DNA from 3 places in the Pseudoalteromonas sp. NCCP-2140 genome. Region 1 is predicted to be linked to each of the others. Evidence: predicted binding sites of a transcription regulator. Region 1 holds the regulator's gene; each other region holds the start of a gene.

Region 1 (10,793 bases):
ATTGAGTGATCAGTTCTTTATCGAGCAGACTGTCGATGGTTTTTTTGGTAAATCCGAGTGCTTTTAATTCTGTAACCGATGATTTGCCTGATTCGGCTAGCTGTTTTAATAAACTCAACTGGGTTTTTGCTTTCAGCGACGGCAGCTTTGCACCTTTATCGGTCAGCTCAACCATGTTAATGCTGGTTTTATCTGGGCATTCGCCTTGTCTTAATGCAGCCGGAAGTGCCGTATGAATGGTCTCGCCCAATGGGTAACAGTAGTAGCGTGCTGTGAATTTTAGTAATGCTAAGTGTTGCTCAGATAACACTGGCGTGTCGTCTATAACATCAATAATCGGCTTGATTTTGTCAGCGGGAACATCGGTTGATGTTTTAAGAGCCAAGACCACGGCAACCTTTTTTTGGCTACCAAATGGCACGCGAACGCGCATACCTGGCTTTAACTCAGGGCTATGCAGCAGCTGTTCAACTTTATAATCGAAGGTACGCTGTAAAGGGACTTTTATGGCAACTTCTACAAAGTGCATAACAACTCAACTGAAACAAAGATAGAAAGATAATGTACTAAAATTGCAGTTAAAAACCTACCAACAAATACTGAACAACAGACCACTTGGTTATTTTTTTAGCGAAAGATGTATTTAAAGCTTGTCGTAAGGCTTCTTGAGCTATAAAATACGCGGCCTATTAATTGTATTAACTGCGTATGGTGCCAGACTTCGGGTTTGGAGAGCGATACGGCCTTAACTAGAGGTTCCCTATGAAAGAAGGTATTCACCCTAAGTACGAAGCTATCACTGCAACTTGTTCATGTGGTAACAAATTCGAAACTAGCTCAACTCTTTGTAAAGACATCCACTTAGACGTATGTTCTGAGTGTCACCCGTTTTACACTGGTAAGCAAAAGATTTTAGACACTGGCGGCCGTGTTGATCGTTTCAACAAGCGCTTCGGTGCACTTAGCAGCAAGAAGTAATCTCTGCTGTTTAGTTAAAAAAAGCACCTTAGGGTGCTTTTTTTATGCCTAAAATTCACAAAACTCTTTATTAACATTGCTAGTCACTCATCATCTTCACTTATGTATCTTGCATAACTATTTCTGGCTGTTATGCCCATTATGTCGCTAATTTTGCAGACAAAGTGCCACCCCTTGGCTATATTCTTTTTTGTATAAACTTTCATAAAAGTTATTAAAAATAATAAATTTAAATAACTTTGTGAGTAAATGCAGTGAACTTCGTTGAAATGGCTATTTTGGGCTAATTTCGGCTAATTGCAGTGTACGTGCGTATAAAATACAAAAACACGTGCTTAAAAGGTCATAAATAGGTGAATTTTTATGTCTGATTAATCGCAACTATGCGCAGAAACTGTTGGGAAATCCTTTAAAATTAAGCGATATAGCATATAACAGGATAGACCTGATAATACTTGGAATTTTTATACATTACAGGTATCGTACTGATGCAAGCTCTCTCACTTTTTAACTTTTTGCAGGATACTATCGCGTTATGTCAGATTTTCGTGAACAAGCATTACATTACCACGCTCACCCCGTTCCAGGTAAAATTAGTGTTGAACTAACCAAGCCAGCCGAAACGGTTAACGATCTCGCTTTAGCTTATAGCCCAGGTGTGGCTGAACCAGTCCGTGAAATTGCTGCTGATCCAGCAAATGCCTATAAATACACAGGCAAAGGTAACATGGTTGCGGTTATTTCAAACGGTACCGCAATTTTAGGTTTAGGTAACTTAGGTCCGCTTGCATCAAAACCTGTAATGGAAGGTAAAGCGTTACTATTCAAACGTTTTGCTGGCCTTGACTCAATTGATATTGAAGTTAAACACCGCACAACAGAAGATTTCATTAATACGGTTGCTAACATCGCTGATACGTTTGGTGGTATCAACCTTGAAGATATTAAAGCGCCAGAGTGCTTTGAAATCGAAAAAGCGCTTATCGAGCGCTGTGATATTCCAGTTTTCCACGATGACCAACATGGTACAGCTATTGTGACTGCTGCTGGTATGCTTAACGCCCTTGAAGTGCAAGGTAAAGATATCGAAGATGCTATCATCGTATGTTTAGGTGCCGGTGCTGCTGCTGTTGCTTGTATGGAGCTTTTAATTAAGTGTGGCGCACTGCGTGAACACATTTATATGCTTGACCGTAAAGGTGTGATCCATACACGTCGTGATGACTTAAACGAGTATAAGCAATTATTTGCTAACAATACCGATAAGCGTACATTACAAGATGTTATTGCTGATGCTGACGTATTCGTTGGTGTATCAGGTCCTAACCTGTTAACAGCAGATGATCTTAAGCTGATGGCTGATAAGCCAGTCGTGTTTGCATGCTCAAACCCAGATCCTGAGATTGCTCCAGAAGTTGCACACAGTGCGCGTAACGATTTAATTATGGCAACGGGTCGTTCAGATTTCCCTAACCAAGTAAATAACGTGCTTTGTTTCCCATTCATTTTCCGTGGTGCGTTAGATGTTCGTGCAACGGCAATTAATGATGAAATGAAAATTGCTGCAGTTCACGCAATTCGTGGTATCGCGAAAGAGCCTGTACCAAGTGAAGTATTAAAAGCAGCTGGCGTTGAGTCACTTGAGTTTGGTGCTGAGTACATCATTCCTAAGCCTATGGATCCGCGTTTATTACCACGTATTGCACGTGCTGTTGCTGAAGCAGCAGTAGAGTCGGGTGTAGCGCAAATCGACATGCCAGAAGATTACATGCGTTAAACTTAATTAGCTATTAGGTATATCGCGCAATAAAAAACTCAGCCTAGGCTGAGTTTTTTTATATCTGCGATTATCGGCGGTGATCCGATGGCCGAAATACTTATTCTGAATCAAGCACTGGGATATCTAACCCCATTTCTTGCATAATTTTTTTAACTTCTTCAGGTACCTTTTCAGGGTTGTCTTTACGTAGGTCGTCATCATTTGGTAATGGTTGACCTGTAAAAGCATGTAAGAAAGCTTCACACAATAACTCACTGTTCGTCGCATGACGCAGGTTATTGATCTGGCGGCGTGTACGCTCGTCAGTTAATACTTTTAATACGTTGAGTGGGATTGATACGGTAATCTTTTTTACTTGTTCTGATTTTTTACCGTGTTCTGCATATGGGTGAATGTATTCACCGTTCCATTTAGCCATAAGTTGTTTCGTTGCCTCGGTTGTCAGTGATTTACGCCTTATTCACAGCGCAAGATGCGGAAATTCTATCTCTTTAAAAAAGATAGTCAAATACTAGTTATTTAGCCATCTAGTGGTGTAAATGTATAAACTTCTATGTGTGAGCCATAAATGCTTTGACTTCTCATATTTGATCATCTAACCTTTTAGACGTCTAAACATCCAATTTAAGAATAGGTGATGAAATGAGCGAAAAAAATAAAGCGACGATTGCTGTTCGTCACGGCATCGAAGCCGATAAACATCATGGTGCGGTTGTACCACCAATTTACTTATCAACCACCTATTCGTTTGCTGATTTTGATACTAAGCGCCAGTATGACTATGGTCGCAGTGGTAACCCAAATCGCGATATCTTAGCTGAAACCTTAGCTGAGCTTGAAGGTGGTGCTAGAGGTATTATAACTGCAACAGGTATGTCTGCTGTGCATTTAGCTACTCAGCTATTAAACAGTGACGATACGTTAGTGATCCCACATGACTGTTATGGCGGTAGTTACCGTTTATTCACCTCGCTTGAAAAACGTGGCCTGTTAAAACTGAAAGTTTTGGATTTAACTAAAACTGAAAATCTCCAAGAAATTTTAGCGATTAAACCTAAGTTGATTTGGATTGAAACGCCAAGTAACCCAATCTTGCGTTTAACAGATATTAAAGCAATTACTAGTATTGCTAAGCAGTGTGGTGCTTTGGTTGCGGCTGACAACACCTTCTTATCACCTGCATTACAAAACCCCATTGAGTTTGGTGTTGATATTGTTGTGCACTCAACCACTAAATACATCAATGGTCACTCTGATGTAGTGGGCGGTGCAGTGATTGCTGCAACGCAAGAGCTAGGCGACGAACTTGCTTGGTGGGCGAATAATATCGGTATTACTGGTGCACCATTTGACAGCTACTTAACGCTTCGTGGTTTACGTACTTTAAATGTACGCCTAAAGCAGCACCAAGAAAATGCCTTTGCCATTGCTGAGTATTTAGAAAGCTCACCTTATGTAAGCCAAGTTTATTACCCAGGCCTTGCTTCTCACCCACAACATGAGCTTGCTAAAGCACAGCAACGTGGTTTTGGTGGCATGGTGAGCTTTGATATTAAAGGCGACATTAACGATGCTGCTGCGTTTTTAACTAGTCTTAAAGATTTTAGCCTTGCTGAGTCGCTAGGTGGGGTAGAAAGCTTGATTTGTCACCCTGCAACAATGACGCACGCAGGCATGGAGCCTAAAGCGCGCCTTGATGCCGGTGTGGGCGATACGCTGATCCGTATTTCTGTAGGTATTGAAGACGTAAAAGATCTCATTGCAGATTTAGACCGTGTTTTCAATTTAGTAAAACCAGGTCAAGGCCAGCAAGTTACAACAGCTGAAGCTAAGCAAACACAGCAAGATACACAGCAAAATGCGTCATTTAAGTTAACGCCAGCACATACGGCATTGTGGTAGAAGAAATGGTAAATATTGTTCATAAATTTGGTGGCTCAAGCTTAAGCTCGGCGGATCGTTATCATGCAGTAGCGAACATTGTTCTTGCGAATACTGAGCAGGGCGATTGCATTGTTGTGTCGGCATCGGGTAAAACAACCGATACCCTAGTAAAGCTTTGGCAAAGTTACCAGCAGCAAGATAGCCAAGCTGTTAGCGATATTCTATTGCTTATTGATAACAATCAACGGGCTTTAATTGAGCAGCTACTTACAGGTCAGAATAAACAACAGGCCTTGGCACAGTTAAAAGATGAACTTGCCGTATTAAATGAATTAATTAGTCTGCAGCAGTTACTTGAAGCACCTTTACTTGCTCATGGTGAAGTGTGGTCGGCGCGGTTATTGGCCGCTTACCTAAATCAGTTAGGTGTTGATGCGCAAGATGTTGATGCAAGGCAGTTATTTACTCTAAATGATGGTCAGCTTTTACATCAAAAAAACCAACAGCAATGCAGTGATGCGATTAGCAGAAAACATATCAACGTAGTAACGGGTTTTATAGCTTCAGATTGCCAAGGTAATACGGTGACATTAGGCCGTAATGGCAGTGATTACAGTGCCACCTTGTTAGCGAGTTATACTTTTGCTAAGCAAGTGTCTATCTGGACAGACACACAAGGGGTATTTAGTACTGACCCTCGTAAAGTTAAAAATGCAGTTAAGTATGCCAAGGTGTGCCGTGAGCAAGCTAACTTATTAGCGCGTTTAGGTAACCCAGTATTGCATGCAAAAACCTTGTCGCCGTTAAAAGACTCAGAAATCAAACTGGTGGTAAGAAGTAGTTTTGATTGTGATGCAACGCCAACCGAAGTAGTAAAAGAAGGTTACAGTAAAGCAAAGCGTTTTATTACTACCTTAGATAACATCGATTTATTACGGGTTGATAAACTAAGCGGTGGTGAAGTTGGTGAGCTTAGTCAGTTAATTCAACACAGCCTGCACCACTTTACTAAAGATGGCGATACTTACTTGTTAGTGCCAGGTCAAAGCACTCACCAAGTTGTAAGCCACTTAGCGGGCCGTGCAAATATTGTCGAGTCTAATTTAAGTGGTTGTGCAGTGGTTGCACCAACAGCTGATGTCATTGCGCTAACAGAGCAAGCAACAGCGCTTTTAAAAGAGCAAAGCATTCATCCTCGTTTTGTACAACAAGACGATAACTATGTGTTGATCTTAAACGATCAGGCAATTGACAGTGATGTTTTAACTCTTCTACATGACAAGCTGGTAAACAAAGGTCAAGAGTTGGCCATTATCGTTGCTGGCCTTGGTAATGTAGGCGAAGTGTTCTTATCGCAACTACAAGCTCAATTTGCTCGTTTATCTGCTCAGTACAAAGTAAAAGTAGTAGCTCTTTTACGCTCTAAACAAATGCTTTTTAGTGCCAGTGGTTTAAATACCGAAACATGGCAAGAGCAGTGGCACAATGAAGCGCAAAGCTACGATAAAGCTGAGTTATTAGCACGTATCAATGAGCTAGATTATGAGCACAAAGTAGTGATTGATATCACTGCCAGTGAGGCTTTTAGCCAGTTGTATCCTGATTTTGTAGAGCTTAACTGTCATTTGATCAGTGCAAACAAATATGCGGGTACCGCAGAAAATAGCTGGTATCAAAACCTACGCACTAATTTGGCTGAGCGAAACTTGTTGTGGCGTTATAACACCAGTGTGGGCGCAGGTTTACCGATTAACTTTGCTTTAGCTGATTTGCAAAATAGCGGAGACAGCATTAACCGTATTGAAGGGGTATTCTCGGGTACTTTATCGTGGTTATGTAGCAGTTACGATGGCAGCGTGCCGTTTTCAGATTTAGTGCTTCAAGCTCAGCAAATGGGCTATACAGAGCCAGATCCTCGTGAAGACTTATCTGGCCGTGATATGCAGCGTAAACTACTGATTTTAGCGCGTGATCTAGGCCTTGATTTAGAGCTTAATGACATTGCTTTAACACCTCTGATGCCTGAACAGCTTGCAGTAGGAAGCTGGCAAGATTTTCTTGCAAACAAACAGCTGCTCGATGAATTTATGACAGAAAAATCAGCGCAAGCTGCGGCAGAAGACAAAGTGGTGCGCTATACCGGTGCTATTACACTCGTTGATGGTAAGGTTCAGGCTCAAGTCGGTTTAGTCAATGTTGGCAAAGATGATGTATTAGCAAGCCTTAAACCGGGCGATAACATCTTTGTGATCAATTCACAGTGGTATACAGATAATGCATTGGTGATCCAAGGCCCAGGAGCGGGTAAAGAGGTCACTGCCGCTGGAGTTCACTCAGACCTATATTGGCTGGTAAATAACCTAAAATAATTTTGCTGATCTTAGTTTAAATAGCTAAGCAAAAAGCGCCCAGAAGGGCGCTTTTTTATTGTTTCAAAATAGCAATTCACTTATTTAGAACAACTCTTCTTCAGTGCTGAGCTTTTCTTCGAATACGTCTGTTGGTTGATCAATTACGTACTTGGTTGGTGCAGTGCCTTTAATGAAGTACTCAAAACGGCTGGTGTAGTCATTTTTATGGCTTAAAAGGCCTGTTGCTAAGTCGATACGAACCGATACCAAACCTTCAGGAGGCTCAATAGGTGATTCAGGCATGCCATCAAGGGCTGCACGCATAAAGTCGACCCATGCAGGTTGTGCTGTTTTAGCGCCAGATTCTGCACCTGATATTTGTGACTTATCGAGGTTATTATTATAAGTCGAACGACCAAGTGTGATACCTGGGTTATCAAAGCCAACCCATACCGAGGTCATTACATTGCGGTTAAAGCCACTGAACCAGGTATCAACAGAATCATTGGTGGTACCTGTTTTTCCTGCTAGATCACGGCGATCAAGCGCTTGTGCACGCCAGCCTGTCCCACTCCAGCCGGTTTTGTGAGTCCAGCTACCACCACCCCAAATTGCGCTGTGCATAGCTTGCGAAATTAAGAATGCATTTTGCTTTGAAATGATACGCGGAGCACAGCGTGGAGTGCTCACACTTTGTGCTTGATCCAATTGGTTATCATCTAGTGATGCAAACTCAGGTGTAACAACTTGCTCAGGTTCATCACAGGCAAATTCTGGCTCTGTTTTGAATAACACATTACCAGCAGAATCCTGAATTTCAGAAATAAAGTAAGGAGTAATTAAGTGGCCGCCATTGGCGAAAGTACTCATTCCGCGTGCTAGTTCAAGAGGTGTGATTGAGGCACTACCCAGGGCCAATGATTCGCTACGGTTAATATCACTATTTAAAAAACCAAACTTAAGCAGGTGATCAGCAGTACGCTCAAGGCCAACACCACGTAACAAGCGCACTGATATTACGTTTTTAGATTGAGCGAGTGCACGGCGAATACGAATAGGGCCATTATAAACTGCAGGGCTGTTTTTTGGACGCCATGCCACACCTTGGCTTCTATCCCACTGATTGATTGGCGCATCATTAAGAATAGAAGCGAGTGTATAACCACTTTCAAGTGCAGCTGAATAAATAAATGGCTTAATGTTTGAACCTACCTGGCGTTTTGCTTGAACTGCTCGATTGTATTGGCTTTGTTCAAAGCTGTAACCACCGACAATGGCTTTAATACGACCATCTTGTGGGTCAAGTGAAACAAGTGCGCTCGATGCTTCAGGTACTTGGCTAAGAATATAGCTATCATCAGCGTTCTTACGTAGCCAAATTTGCGCTCCCGCGGATAAAATTTCAGTAGCCGTTTTAGGTGGGAAGCTTTGACGGTAACGGGTAATATACTTACGTGCCCATTTTAAGCCATCCCACTCGATAGTCACTTGTTCACCGTTTTTTTGTAAAACATCAATTGATTGCTCAGCGACATTCGTCACTACACCTGCTAATAGTGGACCAAACTCTTTAACATCTTTTAATTTAGATAAGATCTCTTCTTGGCTAAGTGGACTTTCGTTTTCACTGTCCCATAACTGAGCTGCAGCGCCACGGTAGCCATGACGCATGTCGTAAGCGTGTAGGTTATCAACAATGGCATCTTGTGCCGCTTGTTGAATGTTTGAATCAACACTGGTGTAAACTTTGAAGCCTGAGTTATAAGCTCGTTCATGGCCATAACGCTCAACCATTTCAGCACGTACCATCTCAGAGATATAAGGGGCATACACTTCAATTTCTGCGCCGTGGAATTTAGCTGTGATAGGCGCGCTAGTCGCTTCATCGAATTCAGTTTGGGTAATGTATTTTTCAGTTAACATACGTCCTAAAACGACATTACGGCGGTTTTTAGCTCGTGCTGGATTACGAATAGGGTTAAGCGCTGAGGGAGCTTTCGGTAAGCCTGCAATCATTGCCATTTGCGCTAAGGTTAGCTCATTCAGGTCTTTGCCATAATAAACTTGTGCAGCTGCACCAATACCAAAAGCACGATTACCTAACTCAATTTTATTTAAATATAATTCGAGGATTTCGTCTTTACTTAATATACTTTCGATATGTAAAGCAATGAAGATCTCTTTGACCTTACGGATGTATGCTTTTTCTCTAGTTAAGAAGAAGTTACGGGCAAGCTGCATTGTTATCGTACTTGCGCCTTGTTTCTTTTCACCTGTAGATATGAGTACAATGGCCGAACGTACTATACCAATTGGATCGATACCGATATGCTCGTAAAAACGGTTATCTTCTGTTGCTAAAATCGCATCGATTAATGGTTGAGGAATTTGATCTATTGTAACGGGAATGCGGCGTTTTTCACCGAATTGGTTAATCAATAATCCATCTCGTGAGAAAACCTGCATAGGTGTCTGTAATTGAACGTCTTTTAAAACCTGTACGCTAGGAATATCAGGTTTAACGTAATAGTATAGACCAACTAAAGTGATTAGTCCTAAAAATGAGCAGATGATAATAAATTGTAAAGTTCGCTTTAATAAAATCACTTATATTTTCCCTAAATGGACTCCCAATTAGAATCGGAGACTGCTAGTATATATTGATTAAAAAATGAATAATATTTTTTCAGACAAAAATTATAACTTGTTTATTATTAAAACAAAGGCCAAGTTGCAAACATGCTAAGTCAGCTATTTAAAAAGCCTTCATCTATGATGGTAGGAATCGACATTGGGTCGCACTGTATTAAAGCAGTGTTGTTGCAAGAGACAGACGCGGGTATGCGGCTTGAAGCGTTAGCTATTGAACCTATGCCAAAAGGCGCTATGTCTGAGCGTTCTATTCAAGATATTGAAGCGATAGGTAATGTTATCGCTAAACTAAAAAGAAAAATTCCTAAATCAGCTCAAACCGCTGCCGTTGCCGTGTCAGGGCAAACAGTAATCACTAAGGTGATTTTTATGGATGTAACATTAACTGATGCTGAACTAGAGTCACAAATAGCGATTGAAGCTGATAGTTTAATTCCTTATCCCCTTGATGAAGTCAACATCGATTTTGAAAAACTCGCTATTAATGAAGCTGATCCAAGTAAAGTGAATGTATTGCTTTCAGCAGCGAGAACGGAGAGTGTACAAGCGCGAGTAGGAGCTCTAGAAGTTGCAAATTTAAAAGCCGGGGTTGTTGATGTAGAAAGTTATGCACTGAGCAGAGCTATGGATATTTACTATCAACAATTACCTAGTGACGCGTACAACAAGTGCGTAGCTGTGGTTGATATTGGCGCTGTACTAATGCTTGTAAGTGTAGTGCAAGAAGGCGAGACAATTTACACCCGTGACCAAGTATTTGGTGGTGACCAATATACCAACAGTATTGTTGCGTATTATAACAAGAGCTTTGATGAAGCTGAAATTGGTAAAACAACGGGTGACTTACCACCAAATTATACTTTCGAAGTTTTAGCTCCCTTCCAGACATCATTGTTACAACAAGTTCGACGCGCTGTGCAGATGTTCTTAACAACCAGTGGTAAAGACCAAGTTGATTACATTGTGCTTACAGGCGGCACAGCCATGATTGACGGCTTAGATAGGCTACTAATTGAGGAATTAGGCATTCACACTATAGTTGCTGACCCATTTGCCAACATTGAGATTTCGCCAAAAGTTGACCGCAATATGTTGCAGCGTCATCGCACTCAGTTTGCGATAGCTACAGGCTTGGCATTAAGGAGTTT
Region 2 (10,793 bases), on a different contig from region 1:
CGTGGCAGTCAACGCAACAACTTGACCCATATAAACCACTTGAGGGTAAAGGTAAGCACCTTACTGTTGAGGTTGTTTCTTTGAACTGGAAATGGCTATTCATTTATCCAGAGCAAGGCATCGCCACAGTGAATGAGCTTGTTTTTCCTGCCAATGTGCCAGTGCAGTACAAGATCACCTCAGAAAGCACCATGAACTCGTTTTTCATTCCACAGCTTGGTAGCCAAATTTACTCAATGGCAGGTATGGAAACAAAGCTTCACTTAATCGCTGATGAGCCGGGTACTTTTAAAGGCTTTTCTGCTAACTACAGTGGTGCAGGTTTCACTGGTATGAAGTTCGATGCCATTGCAACAGCCACAGAAGCTGATTTCGATGCTTGGGTAAACAAAGTAAAAAATACCGGTTCTGCATTGACTAAGCAAAGCTATGTTGAACTTGCAAAACCAAGTGAATACGACCCAGTTAAATACTATGCCAGCGTAGATAAAGATATGTTCCATTCAATCGTAATGAAATATATGCAAGCGCATGGCTCTCACGGTGCAATGCAACACGCTATGCCAGAGCACTCAGCTCATAAGAAGCACAGCGAGGACGAGGAATAATCATGTCGTTGTTAGGTAAATTAACATTAGACGCAATCCCGTTTCATGAACCAATTATCATGGTTACCATGACGGTTGTTGCTGTCTTAGGTCTGTTAGTGGCAGGCTTAGTAACAAAATATAAAAAGTGGGGCGTGATTTGGCACGACTGGATCACCTCAATTGACCATAAGCGTTTAGGTGTCATGTACATCATTCTTGCGCTTATCATGCTTTTCCGTGGTTTCGCGGATGCCATTATGATGCGACTGCAATTAGCAATGGCTACCGGCGGTGCAAGTGGTTACTTACCACCAGAGCATTATGACCAAATCTTTACGGCACACGGGGTGATTATGATCATCTTTATGGCGATGCCGTTTATGATTGGTTTAATGAACATCATTTTACCGCTGCAAATTGGTGCTCGTGATGTTGCATTCCCATTCTTAAATAACTTTAGCTTTTGGTTAACTGCAGGCGGTGCAATCCTAATCAATATCTCATTATTCTTTGGTGAGTTTGCGAAAACGGGTTGGGTGGCATATCCACCGTTGTCAGAGTTGTCATTCAGTCCAGGTGTCGGGGTCGATTATTATATATGGGCCTTGCAGATATCCGGCTTGGGTACCTTATTAACATCGGTAAACTTCTTAGCGACTGTATTTAAAATGCGTGCACCAGGCATGACATTAATGAAAATGCCTATTTTTACTTGGGCATGTACGTGGGCAAATATCTTAATTGCAGCATCGTTCCCAATTTTAACTGCTGTACTGGCTATGTTAACGCTTGATCGTTATCTCGATTTCCACTTCTTCACGAATGAATTAGGTGGTAACGCGATGATGTACATCAACTTATTCTGGGCATGGGGTCACCCTGAAGTTTACATTCTGATCTTACCTGCGTTTGGTATTTTCTCAGAAGTTATCTCAACGTTTGCTGGTAAACGCCTGTTTGGTTATAAGTCGATGGTTTACGCAAGTGGTGCAATTTCAATTTTAGGTTTCATCGTTTGGCTTCACCACTTCTTTACTATGGGCTCAAGCGCTAACGTTAATGCCTTCTTTGGTGTTATGACCATGGTTATCGCGGTACCGACCGGGGTTAAGTTGTTTAACTGGTTATTCACTATGTATCGTGGTCGTTTACGTATTACTGTGCCTGTCCTTTGGACTTTAGGTTTTATGGTGACGTTCACTATCGGTGGTATGACCGGCGTGTTACTTGCTATTCCTGGTGCTGACTACGTATTACATAACAGCTTATTCTTAATCGCTCACTTCCATAACACTATTATTGGCGGTGCGGTATTTGGTTATTTAGCTGGTTTTGCGTTTTGGTTCCCTAAAGCAATGGGCTTCAAACTTGACGAGAGCTGGGGCAGACGATCTTTCTGGTGCTGGTTAATTGGTTTCTTCGTAGCATTTATGCCGTTATACGTACTTGGTTTCTTAGGTATGACACGTCGCTTAAACCACACGAACAACCCTGATTGGAACATTTGGTTATACATTGCAGCTGGCGGTGCGGTGATCATTATGTTCGGTATCTTGTTCCAAGTTGTGCAACTTGTAGTGAGCTTCAAAAACCGCGAGCAACTTGATGATACAACGGGCGATCCGTGGAATGGTCATACCCTTGAGTGGGCATCGGCTTCACCTCCGCAGTACTACAACTTTGCGAAAATCCCTCATGTTGATGACATTGATGCGTGGACAGACATGAAAGAGAAAGGCTTAGCTTACAAGCAAGAAGCCTCTTATAGCCCAATTCATATGCCAAAAAATACATCGGCAGGTGTATTAATGAGCGCAGCTTTAACAACCTTCTGTTTTGCCATGATCTGGCACATTTGGTGGCTTGCAGCCTTTGGTTTACTGGGTGCTATCGTGGTGTTCATCAAGCGTTGTTATACCAGCGATGTTGATTACTACGTGCAACCAGATGAAATTGTTGAACTAGAAACGGCTCACAATACAGCCGCTACGAAGGAGGTGAATGCATGAGTACCATTTCTGCAGGACTCGACACCTTAAACGGCGCACACGGTCATGTCGATGCACATGACCATGAGCACCACGATACAGGTGGTAACACCGTATTTGGTTTCTGGCTATACCTTATGACCGACTGCCTGTTGTTTGCATCATTCTTTGCAACCTACGCAGTATTGTTCATGAACACTGCTGGCGGTGTGTCGGGTAAAGACATTTTTGAACTTGATTTTGTTGCGGTTGAAACTGCAGCTCTACTACTCAGTAGTATCACTTTTGGTTTTGCGATGATTTCTGCTCACGGGCAGAAAAAGGCGGCTACATTAACTTGGTTGCTGGTTACCTTTGCCTTTGGTGCAGTGTTTATTGGTATGGAAGTGTACGAATTCCATCACCTAATTGCGCATGGTAATGGCCCTCAGCAAAGTGCCTTTTTAACATCGTTCTTCTCTTTAGTGGGCTTACACGGTCTTCACGTAACAGCCGGTCTTATTTGGATGACTGTCCTGATGATTGAAGTTGTGCGCCGTGGTTTAAACCCACAAACAGTGACACGCCTAAGTTGTTTAAGCCTATTCTGGCACTTCTTAGATGTGGTGTGGATCTGTGTATTTACCGTTGTTTATTTAATGGGAGCAATGTAATGAGCCACAGTGAATCACATGTAATGAATAACTTAGAAGTTCATGCACAAAATGAACAATCACATGGCAGCGTTAAAGACTATTTAATTGGTTTTCTACTGTCTGTGGTTTTAACGGCTATTCCATTTTGGGCTGTGATGAGTGGTTCGTTTTCTAAAACGACCACTGCATGGTGCATCGTGAGCATGGCGATTGTGCAAATTTGGGTGCATTTGAAATATTTCTTACACCTAAACTTCAAAACTGAAGACGGCAAGGCAAGTTCATTGTCGTTTATCTTTAGTGCTTTAATCATTGTAATGGTGGTTGGTTTGTCGGTGTGGATCATCTACGAATCGAACGCCATGATGATGTACTAATAACAATTACTTGGTATTTGGTAAAAGATTTACGAAAGGAGCTGGTTAGTCTGAGGTTGTGTCTCCAGTTCTCACAGTCTGTTACTAACTAGTTTCTTTCGTAATATTGCGTTTGTGCTGAAAATTAGAGGAGTCGAGGAAGTGTTTCGACGTTATTTAAATGTCACTAAACCTGGCATTATCATGGGCAATTTGATCTCTGTCGCGGGGGGATTCTTGCTAGCCTCTCGCGGTGATATTGACCCATGGTTAATGATCGCAACCTTACTAGGGTTATCTTTAGTAGTGGCATCAGGATGCGCGATCAATAACGTAATTGATCGTGATATTGATGTTGCTATGGCGCGCACTCGCAAACGCGTCACAGTGACTGGCGAAATGTCAGCAAAGGCGGCTATGGCACATGGCATCGTGCTTGGTGTTATTGGTTTCGGGTTATTAGCTGTGTATACCAACGTAGTGGCACTCTTATTTGCTACTTTTGGTTACGTCATCTACGTCGGTGTGTACAGCTTATATATGAAACGTCGTTCTGTGTACGGCACCTTTGTAGGAAGTTTATCTGGCGCAGTACCACCTGTAGTGGGTTATTGTGCCGTAACTGGGCAGTTTGATGCTGGTGCTGTGATTTTATTGGTTATGTTTAGTCTATGGCAAATGCCTCATTCATATGCAATTGCAATCTTTCGTTATAACGACTACCAAGCGGCCAGAATTCCTGTGTTACCAGTAGCGCAGGGGATCGAGAAGGCAAAGCATCACATTGTTTTATATATCGCCGTGTATGCGTTGGTTGTGATGTTATTAACCATTAGTGGTTATACAGGTTTAGCCTTTATGGCTGTAGCCTGTACAACGAGTTTTTGGTGGTTGCTAATGGCGCTTCGTGGCTATCGTCGCAATATTGACGTCAGCGGCTGGGCGCGCCAAGTGTTTGCTTTTTCAATTGTAAACATCACGGTTTTGAGCATAGCGATGGCTTTAGATTACCATTCGGTAGCTCCACAGCTACTTGTTTTAACTTAGAAAAAAGTTGCTAACATATCCCAATGTTACAGTAGCAAAGGCCCGGTTTTTTCTCCACCGGGCCTTTTTTCTTTTTCGTTTTTAAAATCGAGCAGCTTGCTCTACCACAATGCCATGGCGAGCCGCTAAACGGCGATGGTCTTTATCATAACCACCACCAATTACTGTTGCGACAGGTACATTGTGCTCAAGGCAACGTTTGAGAACTAAATGGTCGCGTTGCGCTATCCCTTGCCAGCTTATATCAAGTTTTCCTAAGCCATCTTGCTGCCATACATCTACACCTGCATCATAAAGCACTAAATCTGGGTTTAGGGTGTTTAATAAATAACTCAGCGTATCGTCAACAACGCCTAGGTATTCACTATCAGCGACATTCGGTGCTAAACCTATGTCTAAATCGCTGGCTGACTTTCGAAACGGAAAATTCTTTTCACAGTGAATAGAGCAAGTATAGGCATAGGGCTGATGCGCTAGCATTGCTGCGGTACCATCACCTTGATGAACATCTAAATCAAAAATCAGTATATTGGTTACTTCACCACTTTTTATCAGGGTTTCGCTGGTAAAAGCGAGGTCGTTTACCATGCAATAGCCTGAGCCAAAATCAGTATGGGCATGATGAGTGCCACCGGCTAAGTGGCAAGCGATGCCATGTTTAAGGGCTAAACGTGCTGTTTGTAAGGTGCCCAGAGGCGCGGTAAAGGTACGTGCCATCAGCTCTTTTGACCAAGGTAAGCCAATACGGCGCATCGCTTTTTCATCTAAGCGGTTGTGCCAAAGGTCGTGGATATAGTTTTCGCAGTGCACCAATTCAAGAGGCTCAGGGCTGCCAAGCACTGGTTGAGTTAGGTTGTCATTTATTAATCCAAGGTTTTGTACATGCTCATATAAATAAGCAAACTTACTCATCACAAAGCGATGGTTAGGATCGAAACTAAACGAGTAATTTGGGTGATACACCAAGGGTAAGTGGGGATTTAACTGCATAGCTCATTGAATAGCTGAATTTGCTACAGCATAACGAATCTACCGACAAAAGTTTACTCTGGTGCGTGAATTAAATGAGCTAATTCGCGATGTAATAATGCTTCATCACCCAGATTGAGCTCAATCAACCGTTTTAAGTGAGTAATACTATCAATATCGATATGTTCGCAGCGAAGGCCTGCATGCTGATGCTCAACATGGCATAGCTCCACTTGCATTTTAATCTCGATTGATGACTCTGGCAGGGTAAAGATTAAGTCAGCTTTACTATGAATAGGCACTAAAAATGAATCACTTTTAGTAATAAGCGCACCTTGCAAAGATAGATCAAGTAACTGACAGTGATAGTCGTTACCTTCAATGCGAAGTATCGCAGGGCAAGAAAATAATACCCGCGAAAACTCTCTGCGTTCATTCATAGCTGTATCTCCAACTTTAGTGATCTAATAAGTATAGATCATAATGGAGTGAGTGATAGTAAAGCTTACTGCAACAAAAAAGCCCCTAAGTAGGGGCTTTTTGAGTATCAGCTAATTAGCCAATTTTTTTGTATTTGATACGCTTAGGTTGTGCTGCTTCGGCGCCTAAGGTTTTCTTCAACCACTCTTCGTATTCTGTGTAGTTACCATCGAAGAAGTTAATTTGGCCTTCGTCACGGTAATCAAGAATATGTGTAGCAATACGGTCAAGGAACCAACGGTCATGCGAGATACACATTACACAGCCAGGGAACTCTAAAATAGCGTTCTCCAGTGCACGTAGTGTTTCAACGTCTAGGTCATTGGTTGGCTCATCCAGTAGTAATACGTTGCCACCTGCTTTTAGTAACTTAGCTAGGTGTAAACGGTTGCGCTCACCACCTGATAGGTCTTTAACGAATTTTTGTTGGTCGTTACCTTTGAAATTAAAGCGGCCAACATAGGCACGGCTTGGGAATTCAAAGTTACCAATTTTTAATACGTCTTGGCCGTTAGAGATTTCTTGGAAAACAGTGTTGCTTTCGTCCATGTCGCCACGGAACTGATCAACCGTTGCAAGCTCAACTGTGTCACCAACAATGATCTCACCGCTATCAGGCGTTTCTTCACCACTTAGCATTTTGAATAGCGTTGATTTACCCGCACCATTGGCACCGATAATACCTACGATAGCGCCTTTCGGCATTGCAAAGTTTAAGTCATCGATTAATACACGGTCGCCAAAGCTCTTCTTCAGGCCTTTCACTTCGATAACTTGGTCACCTAAGCGTGGACCCGGTGGAATGAATAGTTCATTCGTTTCGTTACGCTTTTGGTAATCGTTTTGCTGAAGCTCAGAGAACTGTGCCATACGTGCTTTAGACTTAGCTTGACGGCCTTTCGGGTTTGAACGTACCCATTCAAGTTCTTGTGCGATTGATTTTTGACGTGCTTTTTCAGATTTCTGTTCTTGTTGTAAACGTAAATCTTTTTGCTCAAGCCACGATGAGTAGTTACCTTCCCAAGGAATACCTTCACCACGGTCAAGCTCTAAAATCCAACCTGCTACGTTATCTAAGAAGTAACGGTCGTGGGTTACAGCAACCACGGTACCTTCGTAGTCGTGTAAGAAGCGCTCTAACCAAGCAACTGACTCAGCGTCTAAGTGGTTGGTTGGTTCGTCAAGAATAAGCATATCTGGTTTTTCAAGTAGTAAACGACAGATCGCAACACGGCGACGCTCACCACCCGAAAGGTGTTCAATTTTTGCATCCCAAGGTGGAAGGCGTAATGCATCAGCTGCACGCTCTAACACGTTGTCGATATTGTGACCATCGTGTGCTTGGATGATAGCTTCAAGTTCGCCTTGCTCTTTCGCAAGTGCATCAAAGTCAGCACCGTCCATTGCATACTCGTTGTATACTTCATCAAGGCGGTTTAGTGCATTTTTAACTTCGCTTACTGCTTCTTCTACTGTTTCGCGAACTGTTTTGCTTTCGTCTAGTACAGGTTCTTGCGGTAAGTAACCGATTTTAGTGCCTGGTTGAGGGCGAGCTTCACCTTCAAAGTCTTGGTCAACACCAGCCATAATGCGAAGTAACGTTGATTTACCTGCACCGTTTAGACCTAGCACACCAATTTTTGCGCCTGGGAAAAAGTGTAAAGAAATATCTTTTAAGATAGTGCGCTTAGGTGGCACAACCTTAGAAACTCGACTCATCGAGAATATAAACTTATCTGGTAACACCATGAAAGGAGCCTTCAATTTATAAGAAAAATTAACAGCGTATATTGTAGAGGCTCTGTCGCGTATACGTCAACGAAACAGGCTTTTATGGGCTTTGCTTTCAAACAAATAAAATTCATTTGGACATCTAAACATCTAGAGGTTGAAATTTCTAACTATCCGTTCATAATTAGCAGTCAGATAAGTATGCTCGGAGCCAGCTATGCCCATTACAGTAAAAGATGAATTGCCTGCCATTGCAAAGTTACGTCAAGAAAACGTGTTTGTAATGCCAAAAAGTCGTGCTAAAACGCAAGAAATCCGCCCAATGCGTTTGGCCATCTTAAACTTAATGCCAAACAAAGTTGAAACCGAAGTGCAGTTTATTCGCTTGTTAGCAAACTCACCGCTGCAAGTTAATGTTGAGCTGTTGCGCTTAGATACCCATCGCACCAGTAGTAACTCTGAGCAGCACATGGATACGTTTTATCGTTATTTTTCAGAAGTGAAAGATAATAACTACGATGCCATGATCATAACGGGCGCGCCGCTTGCTCATTTAGAATATGACGAAGTTGCTTACTGGGACGAACTAAAAGTTATTTTAGATTGGGCAGAGCAGCATGTGACGTCTACGCTGTTTTCGTGTTGGGCGGCCCATGCTGGGCTTTATCATCACTATGGCCTTAAACGTGATCTGAAACCAAACAAACTCAGTGGCGTATTTACCCATAAAAGCTATTTTGACCACGCAGCGCTAACGCGTGGCTTTGATGATACCTTTTTAGTGCCACATTCTCGTTATGGTCATATTGATATCGATAAGATCAATGCCTGCGAAGAGCTGGTGGTGTTAGCCGGATCAGAGCGAGTAGGTGCCTACTTAATTAAAAATAAATCAGGTAGCCAAGTGTATATTACTGGCCATCCAGAGTACGATGCTCATACCTTAAAAGGGGAGTATTTACGCGACCAAGAAAAATCAGCGGATGCACCTAAGCCAGAAAATTACTTCCCTGACGATAACCCAGACAACGAACCGTCGAAAACGTGGCAAAGCCATGCCTTTTTATTGTTTTCGAATTGGTTAAACTATTATGTGTACCAAACTACACCGTATGATATTAACTTAGTTAGCCAAGATGTAAGGACTAACAACTATGCCGAGTAATGCAGTGAATAAACGCGAACAATTAACCGAGGCGCTAAAACAGCGAATTTTAATCCTCGATGGCGCGATGGGCACCATGATCCAAGAATATAAGTTAGAAGAACAGGATTATCGCGGTGAGCGCTTTAAAGACTGGCATGTACTTATTAAAGGCAATAACGATTTATTAAGCCTAACTCAGCCAAAAATCATTGCTGATATTCACCGTGCTTACTTAGAAGCCGGTGCTGATATCATCGAAACGAATACCTTTAATGCCACGACTATTTCGATGGAAGATTACGACATGGCGAGCCTTAGCCGCGAAATCAACCTCGAGTCAGCGAAGCTTGCACGCAGCGTGTGTGATGAACTTGAAGCAAAAGATCCTAGCAAACCGCGTTATGTAGCCGGTGTGCTTGGGCCAACGTCAAAAACCTGTTCTATTTCACCAGATGTAAATGACCCAGGTTATCGTAATATCAACTTTGATAAGCTGGTGGCTGCGTATGTTGAGTCAACACTGGCATTAATGGAAGGTGGTGCTGACCTTATTTTAATAGAAACCATCTTTGATACCCTTAATGCAAAAGCGGCTTCGTTTGCTGTGGAAGAAGCATTCGAACTAGCTGGTCGTAGTTTACCAGTGATGATCTCAGGCACCATTACCGATGCCTCTGGCCGAACTTTATCAGGGCAAACCACAGAAGCATTTTATAACTCAATTCGCCATATTAAACCGCTATCAATCGGCCTTAACTGCGCCCTTGGCCCTGACTTACTGCGCCAGTATGTTGAAGAGTTATCGCGCGTTTGTGAAACCTTTACCTCGGTGCATCCAAATGCAGGTTTACCGAACGAGTTTGGCGAATATGATTTAGAAGCTCCTGAAATGGCCCAAGAAATTATTGATTGGGGCAAGTCTGGCTTTATCAATATTGTAGGTGGTTGTTGTGGCACCACACCGGCTCATATTAAGGCGTTTGCGAAAGGCCTTGAAGGTGTTAAACCTCGCCAATTACCTGAGCTTGAAGTGCGTATGCGCTTATCGGGCCTTGAAGCGTGTAACTTAAACTAGGAAACCGACATGACTGACCAAATTGCTGTATTTACTAACGTCGGTGAGCGTACCAATGTAACAGGCTCGGCTAAGTTTAAGCGCTTGATCATGGAAGAAGATTACGAGACCGCTCTCGATGTTGCCCGTGAACAAGTAGAAAATGGCGCGCAAGTAATTGATATCAACATGGATGAAGCCATGTTGGACTCGAAAGCGGCGATGGTAAAGTTTTTAAACTTAATTGCCTCAGAGCCTGATATCTCAAAAGTACCTATCATGGTCGACTCATCTAAATGGGACGTGATTGAAGCAGGCTTAAAGTGTATTCAAGGTAAGGCCATTGTTAACTCAATTTCACTTAAAGAAGGTGAAGAGCCGTTCATCCGCCAAGCTAAGTTAATTAAACGCTTTGGCGCTGCTGCGGTTGTAATGGCGTTTGATGAAACCGGGCAAGCTGAAACTGCTGATCGTAAGTTCGAGATTTGTCAGCGTAGTTACAAAATACTCGTTGATGATATTGGCTTTCCGCCAGAAGACATTATTTTTGACCCGAACATTTTTGCCGTCGCAACGGGCATTGAAGAGCACGATAACTACGCTGTTGAGTTTATCGAAGGTACGCGTCGAATTAAGCAAGGCTTACCGCACTGTAAAGTGTCGGGCGGTGTATCGAATGTGTCGTTCTCGTTCCGTGGTAATAACCCAGTTCGTGAAGCTATTCACTCTGTGTTTTTATACCACGCGATTAAAGCGGGTATGGACATGGGCATTGTTAATGCGGGTCAATTAGCGG
Region 3 (10,793 bases), on a different contig from region 1:
CAGAACAAAGCACAACACATGCAGTGAGTAAGCAAAATCTGGCTGCAATAGTAGCGGCTTCTTCGTTTGTCAGTTTTGCCCTTGGTATGGCAACGGTATTTGTTATTTTTTAGGAGTGATAGATGACTAAAGAACAACGCGGCTACGCTACACTTATAGGCTTTGTAATAGCAACCATGCTATTTGCGCTAGCAGTTAAAATTGGCGCAATGCTTTAGCATTTCTAAGCATATAAATAAAATATAACTGTCAGAACTGAGCGTTGAGCTAGGTGCTGGCAGTTTTTTCATATCAGCACCTACAAATACCTGTAGATATCTACTTTCTAATAGCCAAGCTATAAGTAAAAGACAATACCTTATTAATTGTTTTTTATGTAAACCACGGTGAAAACCCAGCATTTATTGCTAATCTTAAAAAAGTGATAATGGCTAGGAACTAATGTGGTTGAATCAAAAGAGTTTCTAAAATCAATACTCGATACGATCTCAAAACATATTGTTGTAATTGATGAGAAAGGTGATATTCAATTTGTGAATCGCAGTTGGCAAACTTTTAGCGATGAAAATAATTGCCAGTGTAATACCCAGTGGGAAGAGCAAAACTACCTCGCAATATGTCAATCAGCTGCACAGCAAGGTGATGAGTTTGGTGCACAAGCTTTATCTGGTATTAGTCAGGTTATAAACCAACAACTAACCGAGTATTACCTAGAATATCCATGTCATAGCAATACCGACAAGCGTTGGTTTTTAATGCGAGCAGTGCCCTTCGAGCATGCATCAAAACGCTTTATCGTCATTAGCCATATAAATATTACCGAACGTAAAATCGCCGAGCAGCAAGTACAAGAACTTGCTCGTATCGATGGTCTCACACAAATAGCTAACCGACGTCATTTTGATGATTTTTATAAGCAAGAGTGGAGCCGCTGTGCCCGCTTAAAACACCCCTTGTCGTTAGCCATGATCGACCTTGATAACTTTAAGTCTCTTAATGACAACTTTGGTCATCTGGTGGGTGATATTTGCTTGAAAGAAGTGGCAAAACTATTACCTGATTATACTCGCAGACCTGGTGACTTGTGCGCTAGATACGGCGGTGAAGAATTTGTACTGGTACTTGGTAATACGCAAAGCCATCAAGCACAAAAACTCATGACGCGTTTTATGGCAACGCTGAACACGATTCAACTACCAGAGCTTGCCGGTCATCCCTTGACGGTTAGTATTGGTTTAGCAACTATTTACCCAAATAGCAGTGATGATGCCATTTTACTTATTGAAATGGCTGATAGTGCGCTTTATCAAGCAAAAGAAGCTGGCCGAAATCAGCTTGTGGTTGCTGATAACATCGAGCCATTAAACATAGAAAAATGCCCCTAATAAGGGGCATTGATTAAAGCTTGTTTACTCAGTTATTACTGAAATACTTTTTCGACATCAAGTACTGAAATGTTTTTCGCTGGTATTGCAAGCTTATAGTCTGCAATCACTTTATCTTCAGCAACAAGTGCTGCTGGTTTTTCAGCGTTATACACCATAGGTGATGTTTGCTCTGAAGCTAGGCGTTTTTGCATGTCTTTGCCATCACCAGTAATAAACACATAATGAATATTCTCTGTTTGCAGGTTATCGCGAATAACACGGTTAACATCATCAAGGGTTAGCTTTTCAAGCTTGCCGCGCACATAGTCAACAAAGCTCTCAGTGTTATAGAACTCACTATCAAGTGCATAGCCTAACTGGCGATCTTGGCTTGCAACCATTTGTGGCACAAAGTTAATTAAGAAGTTACGAGTCGCTTCAAAGTCTTCTTTGCTGATGCCATTTTTAATTAGCTTATCAAGCTCAAATAATGCCGTACGCGTTGCAAAGTGCGCATCGTTATTTGAACGAAGCGGACGTAACCACACTTGGAAAATTTGCTCTGAACGACCTAAGTTAGCATCAGGTTTAGTTTGGAACATACCGCGTGGGAAGTACTCAATGTATGCATAATCACCATAGTTCATACCACGGGTTTGACGAATGCGCTGATACAAGAAGCTGTTTGAGCTGCGGTGTTCACCAAAGTAAGAGCGCACCAACCAAAGCGCTGTCCAGTCATCGCTACTACGAATTGTATCGATTGGGAAACCAAATGACACAGCGGTAGATTGCGCTGATTTTTCAACAATCGTTGCATGATGACCTTTAAGTTCTGGCGCATCAGGGATCGTTAAGCGGCTTTCTTTACCTTGTGGAAGCGATGTTAAATCTTTCAGCATAGTCGATTTAACATCACCCGGGATCGCACCAATTAGACCCACTGTTAACTTAGATTGAGTAAACTGGTTAGCATAAAACGCTTTTACATCGTCAAGTGTCAGTGCTTCAAGATCTGATAAATCGCCATAGTTATAGCTTTCATACGGATGGCCTTTATAAAGCTGATGATATAGCACTTCTTTACCTAGCTCTTCGTCATTTGACGCTTTCAGACCTGCTTTAATGCTATCAATAAGCTCTTTTTTCAGGCGTTTAAAATCATCTTCTCTAAAGCCAGGGTTTAACAACTGGTCGCTAACAAGTGCATACCACTGCGCGGCATTGTCTTTATGTACACGGCCGCGTAGTGAAATCATCTCTTTATCGATTTGATAGCCAAAGCTTCCCGCTAGTGGATATAACGCTTTTTGAATATCTTTGTAACTCATAGTTTCTGAGCCACCTTGCGCTAGCATCGCTGCAGTGAGTGCTGCTAAACCTTTTTTACCATGTGGATCAGCCGCTGCGCCGGTATTAAATAACCAGTTAACATCAACCAGTGGTGAGCTATTGGTTTTATCAAGTACTTTAAAGTGACGCTCTGTAGGGGCTTGCTCGATACTGGCAACCAAGGCATTTAAATCAACTTCTTGCTCAAAACCAGCCACTTTATCAAGCGCCGACATTGTCACCGTAGTACGGCTTGGATCAACAAAGTACTTGTTTGCTACCGCTTTGATATCTTCTGGCGTGATGCTGTCAGCAGTGGCATAAAGTTGATTAATCACTTCAGGGTCACGCTCAAAATGCATGTAGCTTGCAAGTGTTGAAGCGATTGACTGCGATGAATCAAGGCCATTGATAAAGCTATACTTTAAGTTTGATTTTAGATCCGCTAACTTTTGTGCATCTACTAACTCAGTACGTGCTTGCGCATAAGTACGGTTAATCGCATCACGGGCTTTAGCCAGATCCGCTTCGTTTTCGACTTTTACAAAAACATGCAGTAAACCCGGATCTTTAGTATCTGGGTTATAAGTAAACATTTGGCTGGCAATTTGTTTATCAACAACAAGCTCTTGATAAAGTGCCGAGTTGTTAGAGAAATACAGCTGTGAGATCAAATCAAGAGCGGCACGGTCTTTTTGAGTAGGATCCCATGCAGTGCCTTTATAAGACACAAGCAACCAGTGGCCTGGTAAACCATCATTTTTTTCATGTACATATTTTGCGGCTTGTTGCTTTGGTTCAACAGGAATATCTGCTTGGTAATCGCCTTTTTTCCAATTACCCCAATGCTTTTTCACCATTGCCATGGTCTCTTGTGGATCAACATCACCAACAATGACTAAAGATACATACTCAGGCTTATAAAATTTAGCGAAAAACTCTTTACCATAGGCCATTTGATCAGGCATGGCTTCAATGTCTTCGAAAAAGCCCATGGTGGTGTGCTTATAGGTATGCTTTTCGAATGCTTCGTTACGAACGGCAGAAAGTAACTTACGAATTGGGCTAGCATTATTCTTTAAATACTCACCTTTTACAGTCAGCGCTTCGGTGCGGAATTGCTCTTCGCTGTAAGTCAGGTTTTGGAAAATATCAGCTTCAATTTCGAGCACTTTATCTAAGTGCTCTTTTGAGAAGTTTAAGTGATAGTTAGTGTAATCGTTGGTCGTATACGCGCGATTATCAACACCCGAGTTTTTTAAAATATCTGAATACACATCTTGTGGGAATTTTTCAGAGCCTTTAAACATCATATGCTCAAAGAAGTGTGCAAAACCGGTTTTACCTGCTTCAACCTCATTACGTGAACCAACCGATACCGGAATTTGCAGTGACACAACATCTGGGTAATCAGTTTTAACTACCATCACGCGAAGGCCATTCTCAAGCTCTTCTAATAGATAATCTTGGCTAAATACACGGTTATCATCTTGGCTTACTAGCTGCTCAATTTCGACTTCTTTAACCATAGTTGACTGTGAGTTACTTGCGCAGCCACTTAAAGCAAGTGTTACAGCAACACTGGTTGCTAATAATCTAAATTTCATAATGTTCCCTTGTTAGTTATTTTTCTCATAATCATTGCTGCTTGATTATGCATCAAAGCACCAGAAAATATGAGGGTCAGAGCAATAATTTATGTAAACAGGTGTGTCAATTTTGCGAAACGCTCAGCTTTAAACTTGAGTAAAATTCATAGTGATTGAAAAACTTTCAAGAAAAAAATCTATCTAGACGTCTAAATGGCTGCTATATTGTTTGGCATAGACATTAGCACGAGCTGGAATGAGGATTATGGCTTTATCATTACAAGAGAAAATTGAAGACACCAATCAAGGTGTCTACCTAATTGGTACCACACCACCAAAGTCAGGTACTGATAAAGCACAGCTTGAGACCATTGCTCAGAAGCTACTTGGTCGTTTACACGAAATTGAATACGACGGTGTAATCATCTACGACATTCAAGATGAAAGTAGCCGCATTGCAAAGCCGCGTCCTTTTCCGTTTAAAGAAACGGTAGATCCACGTGAATACAGTCAATTACTTCGCAGCTTGTCGCAACTTGATGTGATCACATATAAGAGCGTAGCCCAGCGTGGTGAAGCAGAATTTACCGAGTGGTTAAACGAAACACGTAACGACTTTGAACTAAAAAACTTAGTGTTGGTGGGTAGTCCATCATCTCATGGCGACATCAAATTAAGCCTACCTGATGCATATAAAACGCTGGCAAAACAGAACAGTGATGTATTTTTAGGTGGCGTTACGATTGCCGAGCGTCATGCCAGCAAACGCAATGAACATGAGCGTTTAGTTGAAAAAACAGCACAAGGTTGTAAGTTTTTCATCTCGCAAGCGGTTTACAATGCTCAAGCAACGATTGATTTAATCACTAGCTATGCGCGTAGCTGTAAAGCACAAGGCACAACACCAAAACGCATTATTCTAACGTTTACCCCGTGTGGTGGTGAAAAGACCTTGGAATTTATGGAATGGTTAGGTATCTCAGTACCAGAAGCAACTAAGTACCGTATGTTAGATTCGGCAAATACATTGAGTGAATCAGTGCGTATTTGCCGCGAAAATCTCGATTTAATTTTACAAAGCTGCGCACATTTAGATGTACCACTAGGTTTAAATATTGAGAGCTTAACCAATCGTAAAGAAGAAATTGATGCGTCAATTAACCTTTACCGTTTACTTAAAGCAACCATGGAATTAAACCTAGCTGAGAAGCAAATAGCTTAACGTGCAGCCTTAGAGGCTTGCTTTTTCTCATACATATCTTCATCTGCTCGTTTTAATAGCTCAGCAAAGTTTTCTTTTGGCTGAGCTATTACCCCTGTACCAATACTTAAGCTCGTAACAGGAATGCCCCGCTTCTCTAAATTAGATTGATAGGTGGTGTTGAGCTTATCAGTGATGCTGTCTATGCAATCACCGGGCTGAACTTGCAATAACGCAATAAACTCATCACCCCCTAAGCGGCCGATAATATCGGTTTCACGTAGGCATTCTTTCATGGTGTCAGCTAAACAAATCAGCGCGAGATCGCCCACTTCATGGCCATACGTATCATTGAGTGGCTTAAAGCTATTTATATCGATAAATAGACAACTAATATCAAAACCAAGTCGTTTCGATATATTTAATTTATGTTGGCAAAGCAGATCTATTGCACGGCGGTTATAAATATTAGTGAGTGAATCGAGCATGGCAATTTCACGCATCTGCGTAAAGTTGTCTAACAGTGCAAGGTCATCTTCAACCATATCGCGAAGCTGCTCGATTAGTTCTAAAAAGCTCTGTTGATAATGGGTTTGTTTAAAATCCATAACACAAAAGGTGCCAAAGGGCTCGCCACTTGGCCAGCTAATTGGCACCCCAAGATAAGACTCAAAACCATCTTTTACCAGTGGGCTGTCATCCCATTGACTATCTTGACTGGCGTGATCAACATAAAGCGGTGCCATGTCACGCAGTACTTTTTTGCAGAAGATATTATCGTCGGCGCTTAATTCAGCCCCGGCATCATAGGGATTTTCTTGTTGCTCACTGGAGACGATAATACGATAGACATCATCTGTTTTATGAACGATAAAACCTGCGGGAGCAGAAAACAACTCGGTCATGAGATCAATTGTTTTCTGCCATTTTTCTAAGGAGAACTGTTTATCAGCGCGGCGGAACGTCCATTTATTCTCTTCTAACATACTAAACTCTCAACTTTAGCCGGAGGATAGTATAAATATATGCCAGATTTAGGAACGTCTCCTACTTTTTTGCCCTAAAATACGTTTTTTATCACGAGAGCGGCGTGCCTTATTAGTATTTTTACGAACTTGCTTTGGCTCTTTGGTTAAATCTGGCTCATACCCTGGTAACCACTGCGGCGTGAGTCTTGTGTCGAGTAAGATATCTATTTCGTCCAATAGCCACTGCTCATCGATGCTAACCAGCGACATCGCCATCCCTTTCTCGCCAGCACGTCCTGTTCGACCAATACGGTGTACGTAGTCCTCAGCCACATAAGGCAACTCATAGTTAATCACATACTTGAGTGAGGCAATATCAAGACCACGCGCAGCAACATCTGTCGCAACCAGTACTCTTGTAGCACCTGATTTAAAATTTTGCAGTGCTTTATCACGCGCACCTTGGCTTTTATCGCCATGAATAGATTCGGTTTTTAAGCCGTCTTTACACATTTCTTTAGCAAGCACATCGGCGGTTTGTTTAGTACGAGTGAATATAAGTACTTGCTGCCAATTTTTCATGCCAATCATGTGTGATACCAGCTCGCGTTTACGGTCTTCATCAACCGCATATACTAGCTGCTCAACTTCAACCGCTGCTGAGTTGCGTTTATTCACTTCAACTAATTTAGGATCATTTAATAACTGCTTACTGAGTTTAAAGATGCTGTCGTCAAATGTGGCTGAAAAAAGTAAGGTTTGGCGTTCTTTTGGCACATGGCGCAAGATGCGTTTAATTTCGTCAATAAAGCCCATATCAAGCATGCGATCAGCTTCGTCAAATACCAAGGCATTAATACTTGAAAGCTTAATACTGCCTTTGATCACATGATCAAGTAAGCGCCCGGGTGTTGCTACCACAATCTGCGCCCCTTTTATGGCTTTAATTTGTGGGCCTATACTAGCACCACCATAAGCCAGTGCAGCTTTTATTTCAGTATGCGCAGCATAACGCTCTACACTTGCAAATACTTGCTGAGCGAGCTCTCGGGTCGGCGTTAAAATTAGGACTTTAACGGCATCTGGGAGTACTTCAGCAGATAGCAAATTGTGCAGTAGTGGTAAAACAAACGCGGCGGTTTTGCCCGTTCCCGTTTGCGCACTACCCATTACATCAGCGCCCGCTAAAATAAGTGGGATTGTTTGCGCTTGAATTGCTGTAGGTGTGTGATAATTCTCTTCTTGCAAGGCTGTTAGCAATGCAGGGGCAAGATTTAATTCTGAAAAGGTCGCTACTGACATAGTCTGAAGTACATTTGGCTATAAAAGCGCTATTGTACGCGGAACATCAGCAACAAAAAAGGCGCAATGAGCGCCCTTTGTAGCAATTGTAAAGATTACGCTGGTTTAAGTGATTCTTTACGTTGATTATAAAAACTAATTAGGTCATCAACTGTTGCTTGGCAATAATCACGAATGCCAGACACAAGCATGTGTTTTTCACCCGACCCTACTTTTTCGCCATTTTCTAACAGGTTGAAGCGAAGCGTGATTTTGCCGCGTTTGCCAGTAAACTCAAAATCAGGCTCAGCAAATTGTAATTCAGGTGCGCTGATATCAAGGCGATCAAGGTTAATCAGCATTGATTCGTAAATCACCATTGGACGCGCTGGATTGATCATTACATCTTGCTTACCCATCAATGGAATAATCACATGCGGGAAGGTCGTGCCAGAGAACTCAACATAGTTTTTGATTAAGCTATTTGTTAACTCAGGACATTGGCTAACAGCCCCTTCGCGTTTCACTTTTAGCATGACTTTTTCGCCATCGGTGATCGCAAACTCATCAGCACCTTCTGGGAAAGTCAGCTTTGAATTTTCATCAACCATGCCTGCAAACGTGAATTCCATTTTTTCACTGATGCCATAGCGGTTTAAAACCAGCGAAAAAAGTAAATCGCCCGGCACACAAAACTTTTTGGCATCTTTATCATGTAACGGATTGAAATCATCAGCCACTAACTTGGCAAAACGACAGCCTTGCTCACGTGAGATAGAAACGTAATCAGCATGTTGCTGATAATAAGGACTTAACATAATTGTTCACTGCTTAAACTACTTATAACCTGACTATACTACCAGATAAAATGAAAATAGAGGTCGAATCTGTTAATTATTAATCACGCGCTCAGCATATGTTTAAATGCATGAGCTAAAATAGTGGTTTTGATAGGCTAAATTTAAATTGTATCAATTTGTACGAAACAATTAACAAATAACGCAGAATAGTAAAGACTAAGGCCCAACTAAATTTAGTGAAAAACTATTAGCTAAAACTAAATATAAATTCAGTTTTCTTTTTAAAACAACAAGCTAACTTTAGAATATAAAGAAAATACGCCAATAGGTTGAAATTACTGGCTTTGCATAGCACCTATTTGTAGCTATAACGATAAATGAGGTATGATAGACCCGCTTTTTTATCGTGTAATCGCCACTCATAGGCTGCATAAATAATAATTATAATAAACGGCAAAAAAATGAGAACTCAAAGTGAGTTGGGCAGGTTACATCAGCTTTCGGTGGTTATTGTTACTTTGAAGAAAAGACTTCTAAAAAACAGAGACTTGGTTAAATGATAAACCGATTTAGTTGGCTATTACTGTTTTTTTGTCTTTGTTTTTCGTCGCTTTGTTTAAGCGATGACAGTCTCGAGCAACCTTTTTTTAAAGTCTCACCCACTGTGTGTGTGACAGATGCAAAACAAAAAGCCTGTGAGTTTAATATACAGATTCATTTTCGTGTTGCTCCCTTTAAAGAACTTTGTTTAGAAATAACTCAGCGTCCTCAGTATACGCAGTGTTACAAACAAGGTGGTTTAATTATCGAGAAATTAACGGTTAAGACTGAGCATCCGCTTACAGTGAAATTAATTGATCCATTGAGCAATCAAGTTGTTAAGCAACAACTACTGTCAATAGCAAGCTATGAAGCTAAAGATTACCGAATAAAACGGCGCTTTGGCTGGAGTTTATAATGCAGCATATTTTTTTAATTGAAGATGATGTGAAATTAGCAAGCTTAATACAAACGTTTTTGTTAAAGCATGGCTATACCATAGATGTATTTAATACTGCCGAGGCGTACCGTAGCAGTGAAATCACCTTTATGCCTTCATTGATCATCTGTGATGTGATGCTACCGGATGGCAATGGCTTTGAGTTAATATCTCAATTGAAAGAAAAGTACAGTTGCCCTGTTATTTTTCTAACGGCACTGGATTCCGTGCAATCACAAATTAAGGGCTTAAACCTAGGTGCTTACGACTACCTTGTAAAACCCATCAAGCCTGAACTGTTACTCGCCAAAGTTAAAACGATTATCGCCCACACCGTCGGCCAAGATAACTTTTCACACCAAATTGATATCTTGCGTATCGATAGTAAAAAACGCGATATCTATTTTCATAACACAGCATTGAATCTCAATGAAAGTGAATTTGAGATCATTGCCTACCTTGCGAAAAACACCCCTGAACCGGTTTCTCGCGAGGTATTATTCAAGCATGTTATTGGCCGTGAGTATGACGGACTTGACCGAGCTATTGATTTAAAAATTAGCCGTTTACGTAAAAAGCTTAAAGAAACCATTAGCGAGCAAAAAGAAACGCTAGATATCAAGTCTGTACGAGGCAAAGGATACAGCTTGGATATTTCAAAAACATGAAGCAGCAATTTTTTAAGCTTTACTTAATTATCACAGTAAGCTTAATTGCCTTAGTTTTAGCTTTTGGCCAGCTTTATAATCAGTTTTTTTCTGAGCACATACCGAGTGTGCAAATAAGCGTTGCTGAACTAGCTCAAATAGCTGAGCAAAAAGAAACGAGGATCAGCTCATTAAACCAAAACGAGCTTGTTTTACCTGATTCATTACAAGCCAAATTCGATAAAGATGGCATTATCAGCGTCACCGAAAATAATCAGCAGTATGTATACCTCAAAGGCAATAACGGTAACATCCAAAAAGTTGGCCCCATATCTTTGATTTCGCAAGCAAAAACTGACTGGCTTGCATTTTTTTCATTTTACTTTTTACTTGGTGTGATGATCTTATTATTTATTCGCCCAGTATTTCGCGATTTGAGCTTATTACAACGCGCAGCTCATCGCTTTAGTAAAAAACCGCAACGTATAGAGCTTGATATAAAACCAAACTCATCTATTGCGCCATTAGCCAGCACCTTCACCCATATGTCTGAGCGCATCAATAAGTTTGTTCAGCTACATAATGACTTATCGCGTATTATTTCTCATGAAATTCGCACTCCCCTTACC

What was found. Region 1 encodes MetJ, which represses methionine synthesis genes. Its sites were predicted from a motif close to TAGACGTCTAGACGTCTA; they were not measured.
Positions count from the first base shown of each region.
Region 2: the regulator MetJ is predicted to act here: its motif matches at 7,932-7,949, upstream of metA (homoserine O-succinyltransferase).
Region 3: the regulator MetJ is predicted to act here: its motif matches at 4,491-4,508, upstream of NFU46_RS07180 (methylenetetrahydrofolate reductase).

Region 1 is NZ_BRCZ01000008.1:37,579-48,371, forward strand. It holds gene priA (primosomal protein N') at 1-529, opposite strand, end outside; gene rpmE (50S ribosomal protein L31) at 763-978, shown strand; gene NFU46_RS15295 (malic enzyme-like NAD(P)-binding protein) at 1,514-2,755, shown strand; gene metJ (met regulon transcriptional regulator MetJ) at 2,856-3,176, opposite strand; gene metB (cystathionine gamma-synthase) at 3,401-4,660, shown strand; gene metL (bifunctional aspartate kinase/homoserine dehydrogenase II) at 4,666-7,011, shown strand; gene NFU46_RS15315 (penicillin-binding protein 1A) at 7,096-9,600, opposite strand; gene NFU46_RS15320 (pilus assembly protein PilM) at 9,733-10,793, shown strand, end outside.
Region 2 is NZ_BRCZ01000002.1:59,222-70,014, forward strand. It holds gene cyoA (ubiquinol oxidase subunit II) at 1-608, shown strand, start outside; gene cyoB (cytochrome o ubiquinol oxidase subunit I) at 611-2,599, shown strand; gene cyoC (cytochrome o ubiquinol oxidase subunit III) at 2,596-3,231, shown strand; gene cyoD (cytochrome o ubiquinol oxidase subunit IV) at 3,231-3,590, shown strand; gene cyoE (heme o synthase) at 3,732-4,616, shown strand; gene NFU46_RS04200 (histone deacetylase) at 4,698-5,606, opposite strand; gene NFU46_RS04205 (PilZ domain-containing protein) at 5,660-6,025, opposite strand; gene ettA (energy-dependent translational throttle protein EttA) at 6,141-7,814, opposite strand; gene metA (homoserine O-succinyltransferase) at 8,014-8,961, shown strand; gene NFU46_RS04220 (homocysteine S-methyltransferase family protein) at 8,951-10,018, shown strand; gene metH (methionine synthase) at 10,028-10,793, shown strand, end outside.
Region 3 is NZ_BRCZ01000003.1:111,287-122,079, forward strand. It holds gene NFU46_RS07165 (helix-turn-helix transcriptional regulator) at 1-113, shown strand, start outside; gene NFU46_RS07170 (sensor domain-containing diguanylate cyclase) at 444-1,385, shown strand; gene NFU46_RS07175 (pitrilysin family protein) at 1,421-4,306, opposite strand; gene NFU46_RS07180 (methylenetetrahydrofolate reductase) at 4,554-5,510, shown strand; gene NFU46_RS07185 (sensor domain-containing diguanylate cyclase) at 5,507-6,475, opposite strand; gene NFU46_RS07190 (DEAD/DEAH box helicase) at 6,524-7,759, opposite strand; gene NFU46_RS07195 (DUF3581 domain-containing protein) at 7,855-8,556, opposite strand; gene NFU46_RS07200 (DUF3019 domain-containing protein) at 9,095-9,496, shown strand; gene NFU46_RS07205 (response regulator transcription factor) at 9,496-10,185, shown strand; gene NFU46_RS07210 (ATP-binding protein) at 10,182-10,793, shown strand, end outside.